Regions from separate parts of the Streptomyces sp. NPDC058534 genome, predicted to be linked through region 3. Evidence: riboswitches for the same ligand, from Rfam matches in the RefSeq annotation. Region 3 holds a riboswitch; each other region holds the start of a gene.
What was found. A riboswitch is a leader RNA that binds a small molecule or an ion and turns the genes downstream of it on or off. The one in region 3 is predicted to bind cobalamin.

Region 1 (2,254 bases), on a different contig from region 3:
GCGAGGTCGTCGACCACACCAACGTCGTCGACCCCCACGAGCCCGAGTCGGCCGGTGTGGTCACCACGGCGATGGCCGCCGTGTCCCCGCCCCCGGCGGGCGTGACCGAGGAGCCGACGGCCGGTGTCCCGGCCGACCCGTCCGAGGCCAAGACCCCGTCGGCCACCACCACCGTCTGAGCCCGCGTCCCGGGTACGAAGGAAGCGAACCCCCATGAGCATCGACTGGGCAGCACTGGGCTCCGTCTTCGGCGTCAGCCTCGTGGCCACCGTGGCCCTGGTGGGCCTGTTCACCCTCGGCATCGTCGGACTCTCCCGCCAGGAGCGGGCCACCGCCGAGGGCGGCTCCGCTGCCTTCGCGGTCACCGGCGCGTACGCGTGCTTCGCGGCCTGCGCGGCGGCGGTGGCGTACGGGATCTACCTGATCGTCGCCTGACCCACCGCACACCCCGGGGCGGGGCGCGGGACGGACTCGGACCGTCGCGCGCCCCGCCTCTTCGTGTACCGGCGCACACCACCCGTGTGTGGGGCTTCGCACACCCCCCCGTCGCAGGTCAACGCCAGGTTGACGGGTGTTCTCGGGCCGTGGTGGACTTCCGGGGCCATCTACGGCGGCAGGAGAGGAAGCCCGGTGCGATTCCGGCGCGGTCCCGCCACTGTGACCGGGGAGCAGACCCCGGTAGCCAGGAACTCTCACCGCCGGACTCTTCGAACCAGGGCGTGGACACCCTGAGTGAGGACGCGACGCGATGCCCGGCTGCCGACCGACGTTCAGTACCAGGTGCTCCCCTGCCCGTGTGACCGGCTGAAGGCGTGCGTGCCGGACGCGTCTTCGCGTACGGCGCCGCCGCCGGCCTGCTCGGTGACCTCCTCCTCGGCGACCCGCGCCGCGGACACCCGGTCGCCGCGTTCGGCCGCGCCGCCGGTGCCGTGGAACGGGTGCTGTGGCGTGACCACCGGGGCTGGGGCGCGGTGCACACCCTGGTGTGCGCCGGTGGCGCCACCGCCCTCGGCTCGGCCGCCGCGCACGCCGTAGGCCGCTCCCCCGCCGCCTCGGTCGCGCTGACCGGCGCGGCCACCTGGGCCGTGGTCGGCGGTACGTCGCTGGCGCGCGAGGCCCTCCTCATCGGCCGGGCCCTGGAGGCCGGGGACGTCGAGGCGGCCCGGGCGCGGCTGCCGCACCTGTGCGGGCGGGACCCGCAGGCGCTGGACGCCGACGGTGTCGCCCGGGCGGTCGTGGAGTCGGTCGCCGAGAACACCTCGGACGCGGTGGTGGGCGCCCTGGTGTGGGGTGCCGTCGGCGGCGTGCCGGGCCTGCTCGGCTTCCGGGCGGTGAACACCCTGGACGCCATGGTCGGCCACAAGTCGCCCCGGTACCGGCGGTACGGCTGGGCCTCGGCCCGCCTCGACGACCTCGCGGGCTGGCCGGGCGCCCGCCTGACCGCCCTCCTGACCACCGTGGCCGGCGGCGATCCGTGGGGCGCCGTTCGGGCCTGGCGCGCGGACGCCGGGCGGCATCCGAGCCCCAACGCCGGCCCCGTGGAGGCGTCGTTCGCGGGGGCCCTCGGGGTGCGGCTCGGCGGGACACTCTCCTACGGCGGGCGGGTCGAGCACCGGCCCGTCCTCAACGGGGCGGCGGGGCGCGCCGTCCGGGCCGGTTCCGGCGACATCGAACGGGCCGTACGGCTCTCCCGGCGCGTGGGCTGGCTGGCGCTCGGCGTGTGCGCGGGCGCGCGGCTGCTGGTGCGCGGGGCACTCAGGAAGGGACGTACGTCATGAACGGTGGACTCCTCGTCGCCGGCACCACCTCCGACGCCGGCAAGAGCGTCGTCACGGCCGGGATCTGCCGCTGGCTGGTGCGCCGGGGCGTGAAGGTCGCGCCCTTCAAGGCGCAGAACATGTCGCTCAACTCCTTCGTGACGCGCGAGGGCGCGGAGATCGGGCGGGCGCAGGCCATGCAGGCGCAGGCCTGCCGGGTGGAGCCGACCGCGCTGATGAACCCGGTGCTGCTCAAGCCCGGCGGTGAGCGCAGCAGCCAGGTGGTGCTGCTCGGCAGGCCGGTCGGCGAGATGACCGCCCGCGGCTACCACGGCGGGCGGCAGGAGCGGCTGCTCGGCACGGTGCTCGACTCGCTGGCCGAGCTGCGCGGCACCTACGACGCGGTGATCTGCGAGGGCGCGGGCAGCCCGGCCGAGATCAACCTGCGCCGCACCGACATCGTGAACATGGGGATCGCGCGGGGCGCCGGGCTGCCC
Region 2 (2,254 bases), on a different contig from region 3:
GGACGCGTACGACCAGATGCCGCTGATCGTCACCGCGTCGGTCGTCGCCTTCGTCGTCTCCCAGGTGGTGCGCCGCACGGAACCGGAAGCGGCCCACGCCCCGACGACGGGAACGACCGGGTGACGGAGCGCCGGACCGTACAGACCCGTAACGCCTGGCGCACCGCCCGGCCCTGGGTCGTACGGGGCTGTGTCGCGGTGGCCGTGGTCGTGGCCTACTTCCTGCTCCCCCTCGACCATCTGGGCCCGCACCGGCCCGTGCTGAGCTGGGTGCTGTTCGCCCTGCTGCTGAGTGCCGTGGCCGCGCTGCTGCTCCGGCAGATCCACCACGTCCTGGTCGACCGCCCCGAGACCAGGCCCGGTGTGGTCATCACCCTGCTGATCATCCTGTCCGTGCACGTCTTCTCGGCCACGTACTACGCCCTCGCCAAGCAGCCCGGCGAGTTCACCGGCCTGCACACCCGCGTCGACGCGCTCTACTTCACGGTGGTCACGCTCGCCACGGTCGGGTACGGGGACATCACCCCGCGCGGGCAGTCGGCCCGGATCGTGACCCTGCTCCAGATCGTCTACAGCTTCGTCTTCCTCACGGCCGCCGCGACCGCGCTCAGCACGCGGGCGCGCGCCATGGTGGTCCGGCGCACGGAACGGGACCGGTCCGGCTGACGTTTCCGCAGCCCCGAGCCCTGTCCGCCCGGTCCCCGGCCGGGTCCGCGCGACAGGAGGCCCGCTTGTCACCACCCCCGTAGGAGCACTACTGTCGCCACGCCTTGGTGAACGGGAAATCCGGTGTGATGCCGGTGCGGCCCTCGCCACTGTGAATCGGGAAGTCCGGCTCCGGCCCCTTGTGGGCAGCCACTGGGTTCTAGGCCCTGTCGTCGGACTCCCGTCGTCCGCCCGGAGGGCGGGCCTCGCGGTGTCAGGTGCGTGCTCTCGGCGTGCCGGGCCCTGAGCCTCGTACTGGATGTACTTGGGTCAGGGCCCGGTGCGGCGAGAGTGCGTGCATGGCGCCGCGAGGCAGACGGGAGTCCGACGACAGGGCCTAACCCGGGAAGGCGTTGCTCGGACAGCGGTACCCGTCAGCCAGGAGACCGGCCAAGGCGCGTCGTCCATCCACGAGGTGCTGGAGAGGGTCTGCTGAGCCATGCACATAGCCGAGGGCTTTCTGCCACCGGCGCACGCGATCGCCTGGGGTGTCGCGTCCGCGCCGTTCGTCGTCCACGGAGTCCGGTCACTCACCCGTGAGGTCAGGGAGCACCCGGAGAGCACGCTGCTCCTCGGCGCCTCCGGTGCCTTCACGTTCGTCCTGTCGGCCCTGAAACTGCCCTCCGTCACCGGAAGCTGCTCCCATCCGACCGGCACCGGTCTGGGCGCCATCCTCTTCCGGCCGCCGATCATGGCGGTACTGGGCACCATCACCCTGCTCTTCCAGGCGCTGCTGCTCGCCCACGGCGGGCTGACCACGCTCGGCGCCAACGTCTTCTCCATGGCGATCGTCGGCCCCTGGGCCGGGTACGGCGTCTACCGGCTGCTGCGCCGCTGCGACGTGCCGCTGATGGTCGCCGTGTTCTTCGGGGCGTTCGTCGCCGACCTGTCCACCTACTGCGTGACCAGCGTCCAGCTGGCGCTGGCCTTCCCCGACCCGAGCAGCGGATTCGTCGGCGCGCTCGGCAAGTTCGGGTCCATCTTCGCCGTCACGCAGATCCCGCTCGCGGTCAGCGAGGGCCTGCTCACGGTGATCGTGATGCGGCTGCTGGTGCAGTCCAGCAAGGGTGAACTGACCCGGCTGGGCGTGCTGCTCACCAGGTCGGGCAAGACCACGTCCGACGAGCAGGAGGCGGTGGCCCGATGACCCGCAACGCGAAGATCAACGCCCTGTTGCTGCTCGCCGTGGCCGCGCTCGCGGTGCTGCCGCTGGTACTCGGGCTCGGCGACCACAAGGAGGAGCCGTTCGCCGGCGCGGACGCGGAGGCGGAGACGGCGATCACGGAGATCGAGCCGGACTACGAGCCGTGGTTCTCGCCACTGTACGAACCGCCGTCCGGGGAGATCGAGTCGGCGCTGTTCGCGGTGCAGGCCGCGCTCGGCGCGGGCGTGCTGGCGTACTACTTCGGTGTACGCCGGGGCCGGCGGCAGGGCGAGGAGCGGGCGGCGGCACTGCGGGATGCTCCCGAAGGGAACTGAGTGCTGCCGATCGACGCCGCGGCGCACAGCAGTCGGTGGCGCCGCCGCCATCCCGTGGACAAGGCCGTAC
Region 3 (2,254 bases):
CGTACGGCGATGCCGGCGACGCGGGCGGCGCGCTCGGGGTCGGCGACGTAGGCGGGGAGGCCGTCGGCGTCGATCTCCTTGAAGGAGAACGGCACGGTGATCAGGCGGCCGTCGAACTCGGGGACGGCTATCTGGCTGGCGGCGTCCAGCGGGGAGACGCCCTCGTCGTTGCTCTCCCAGTCGGCGCGGGAGCCGGTCAGGCACAGGGCCTGGAGGATGGGGACGTCGAGGGTGGTGAGCGCGCCGGCGTCCCAGGACTCGTCGTCACCGCCGGCGGACGCCTCGGCGGGCTTGGTGCCGCCGGCCGCGAGGACAGTGGTGACGATCACGTCGGCCGCCCGCAGGTCATCGATGAGTTCGGGCTCGGGGGCGCGCAGGGAGGCCACGTAGCGGGGCAGCGGCCGCCCGCCGGCGTTCTCGACGGCGTCGCACAGGGCGTGCACGAAGTCCGTGTTGCCGCTCATGTGGTGGGCGCGGTAGTAGAGCACGGCCACGGTCGGGCCATCCGCGTCCTGGCGCGGCGCGCGGTCCAGCGGGCCCCAGGTGGGGGCGGGCGTCGGCGGGTCGAAGCCGTGGCCGGTGAGCAGCACGGTGTCGGACAGGAAGCGGGCGAGCTGCTCCAGGTTGGCCGGGCCGCCGTGGGCGAGATAGGCGTGGGCCTCGGCGGCGAGACCGACGGGGACGGTGGAGGCCTCCATCAGCTGGGCGTCCGGGGCCTGTTCGCCGCTGAGGACCACGACGGGGCGGCCGTCGGCGAGGAGCAGGTCGAGACCTTCACGCCAGGCACGCAGTCCGCCGAGGAGGCGTACGACGACCAGTCCGACGCCGTCCAGCAGGGCGGGCAGGTCGTCGAGCGGGAGCCGGGCGGGGTTGGCGAACCGGTAGGCGACCGGGCCGGTGGCGGCGCGGGCGCTCAGCAGGTCGGTGTCGGACGTCGACAGGAGCAGGATGCTGGGGTGCGAGGCACGCTCCCCGGAAGAATGCGGCATGCGGCGTCTGCCCTTCCTCGGGGTCCGCGCCCCGGGCGGTGAGAGACGGCGGGAGTTCCTGACTCGTCCGGCCCTCAGGGTGGCCGGACTCACAGTGGCGGGACCGCGCCGGATTCACACCGGGCTTCCTCCCCTGTCGCCGTCTGGCGGTGGGCGGACCGGATGATCCACCCAGGAGCATAGTAAGGGTCCCGCCGGGAAGGGCGGCAGGTGCCACCGGTGTGACGGTCGGTATGCTCGCGGCCATGTCCTCGGCACTCCCTTCCATATCCTCCCAGGCCACAGCGGTCTCACGGGACCGTGGTGACGCCTGCCCGGGGACGCTGCGGCTGCACGCCGCCGACGACGGTGCCCTCGCCCGCGTACGGATACCCGGCGGGGCCCTGGGCGTCGTTCAGGCCGAGGCGCTGGCCGACGCCGCCCGGCGGCTGGGCGACGGGGAGCTTCATCTGACGTCCCGGGGCAACGTGCAGCTGCGGGGGCTGCGCGACGGCTGCGGCGGGGAGCTGGCCGGGCTGCTGGACGCGGCCGGGCTGCTGCCCTCGCCGGGGCACGAACGGGTGCGCAACATCGTCGCCTCGCCGCTGTCCGGCCTCGACGGGCACGGTCCGCGGGACGTACGGCCGTGGCTGTCGGCCCTGGACGCGGCGTTGTGCGCGAGCGAACGGGCGCGGGAGCTGTCGGGCCGGTTCCTGTTCGCGCTCGACGACGGCCGCGGGGACGTGGCCGGACTCGGCGCCGACGTCACCGTGCGGGCGACCGGCGGCGATGCGGCGCAGGTCGCGCTGCACTCGGTGGACGCGGCCTGGCGGGTGGCCGCGGACGAGGCGTCCCGGGCGGCGCTGCTGGCGGCCGAGGCATTCCTCGACGTCGCCCGCGAGTCCGGGGAGCGGGTGTGGCGGGTGGACGAACTCGCCGTACCGGCCCATGTCCTGACGCGGGCGGTGGACCGCCGTCTGTCCGAGGCGGGAGTCGGCCACGTCAAGGAGCGGCCGGCCACCACACGCGCGGACGGGCCTCCTCCCGGGCTCCTCGGGGACGCCCTGTGCGCGCACGTGCCGCTGGGCCGTCTCACCGGCCCGCAGTGGCGGGAGTTGACGCACGTCGCCGCTCTGACGCCGGACGCCGAACTGCGGTTGACACCGTGGCGCGGCGTCGTCGTACCAGTCGGGGGCCTGAGCGCATCGGACACCGCCGCCGCCCTCGACCGCCTCCGTGCCGTCGGTCTCGTCACCGACGCCTCCTCCCCCTGGCCGCGCGTCGGC

Region 1: it holds a riboswitch for cobalamin, as region 3 does, so the genes downstream of both, ACFWR9_RS24445 (cobalamin biosynthesis protein) here and cobN (cobaltochelatase subunit CobN) in region 3, are expected to answer to the same signal.
Region 2: it holds a riboswitch for cobalamin, as region 3 does, so the genes downstream of both, ACFWR9_RS14245 (energy-coupling factor ABC transporter permease) here and cobN (cobaltochelatase subunit CobN) in region 3, are expected to answer to the same signal.

The regions. Positions count from the first base shown of each region.
Region 1 is NZ_JBHXNW010000041.1:54,374-56,627, forward strand. It holds gene ACFWR9_RS24435 (anion permease) at 1-179, shown strand, start outside; gene ACFWR9_RS24440 (hypothetical protein) at 214-435, shown strand; cobalamin riboswitch at 571-713, shown strand; gene ACFWR9_RS24445 (cobalamin biosynthesis protein) at 813-1,778, shown strand; gene ACFWR9_RS24450 (cobyric acid synthase) at 1,775-2,254, shown strand, end outside.
Region 2 is NZ_JBHXNW010000018.1:114,771-117,024, reverse strand. It holds gene ACFWR9_RS14255 (chloride channel protein) at 1-124, shown strand, start outside; gene ACFWR9_RS14250 (potassium channel family protein) at 121-666, shown strand; cobalamin riboswitch at 755-1,115, shown strand; gene ACFWR9_RS14245 (energy-coupling factor ABC transporter permease) at 1,145-1,852, shown strand; gene ACFWR9_RS14240 (energy-coupling factor ABC transporter substrate-binding protein) at 1,849-2,184, shown strand; gene cbiQ (cobalt ECF transporter T component CbiQ) at 2,185-2,254, shown strand, end outside.
Region 3 is NZ_JBHXNW010000038.1:39,960-42,213, reverse strand. It holds gene cobN (cobaltochelatase subunit CobN) at 1-989, opposite strand, end outside; cobalamin riboswitch at 1,019-1,167, opposite strand; gene cobG (precorrin-3B synthase) at 1,223-2,254, shown strand, end outside.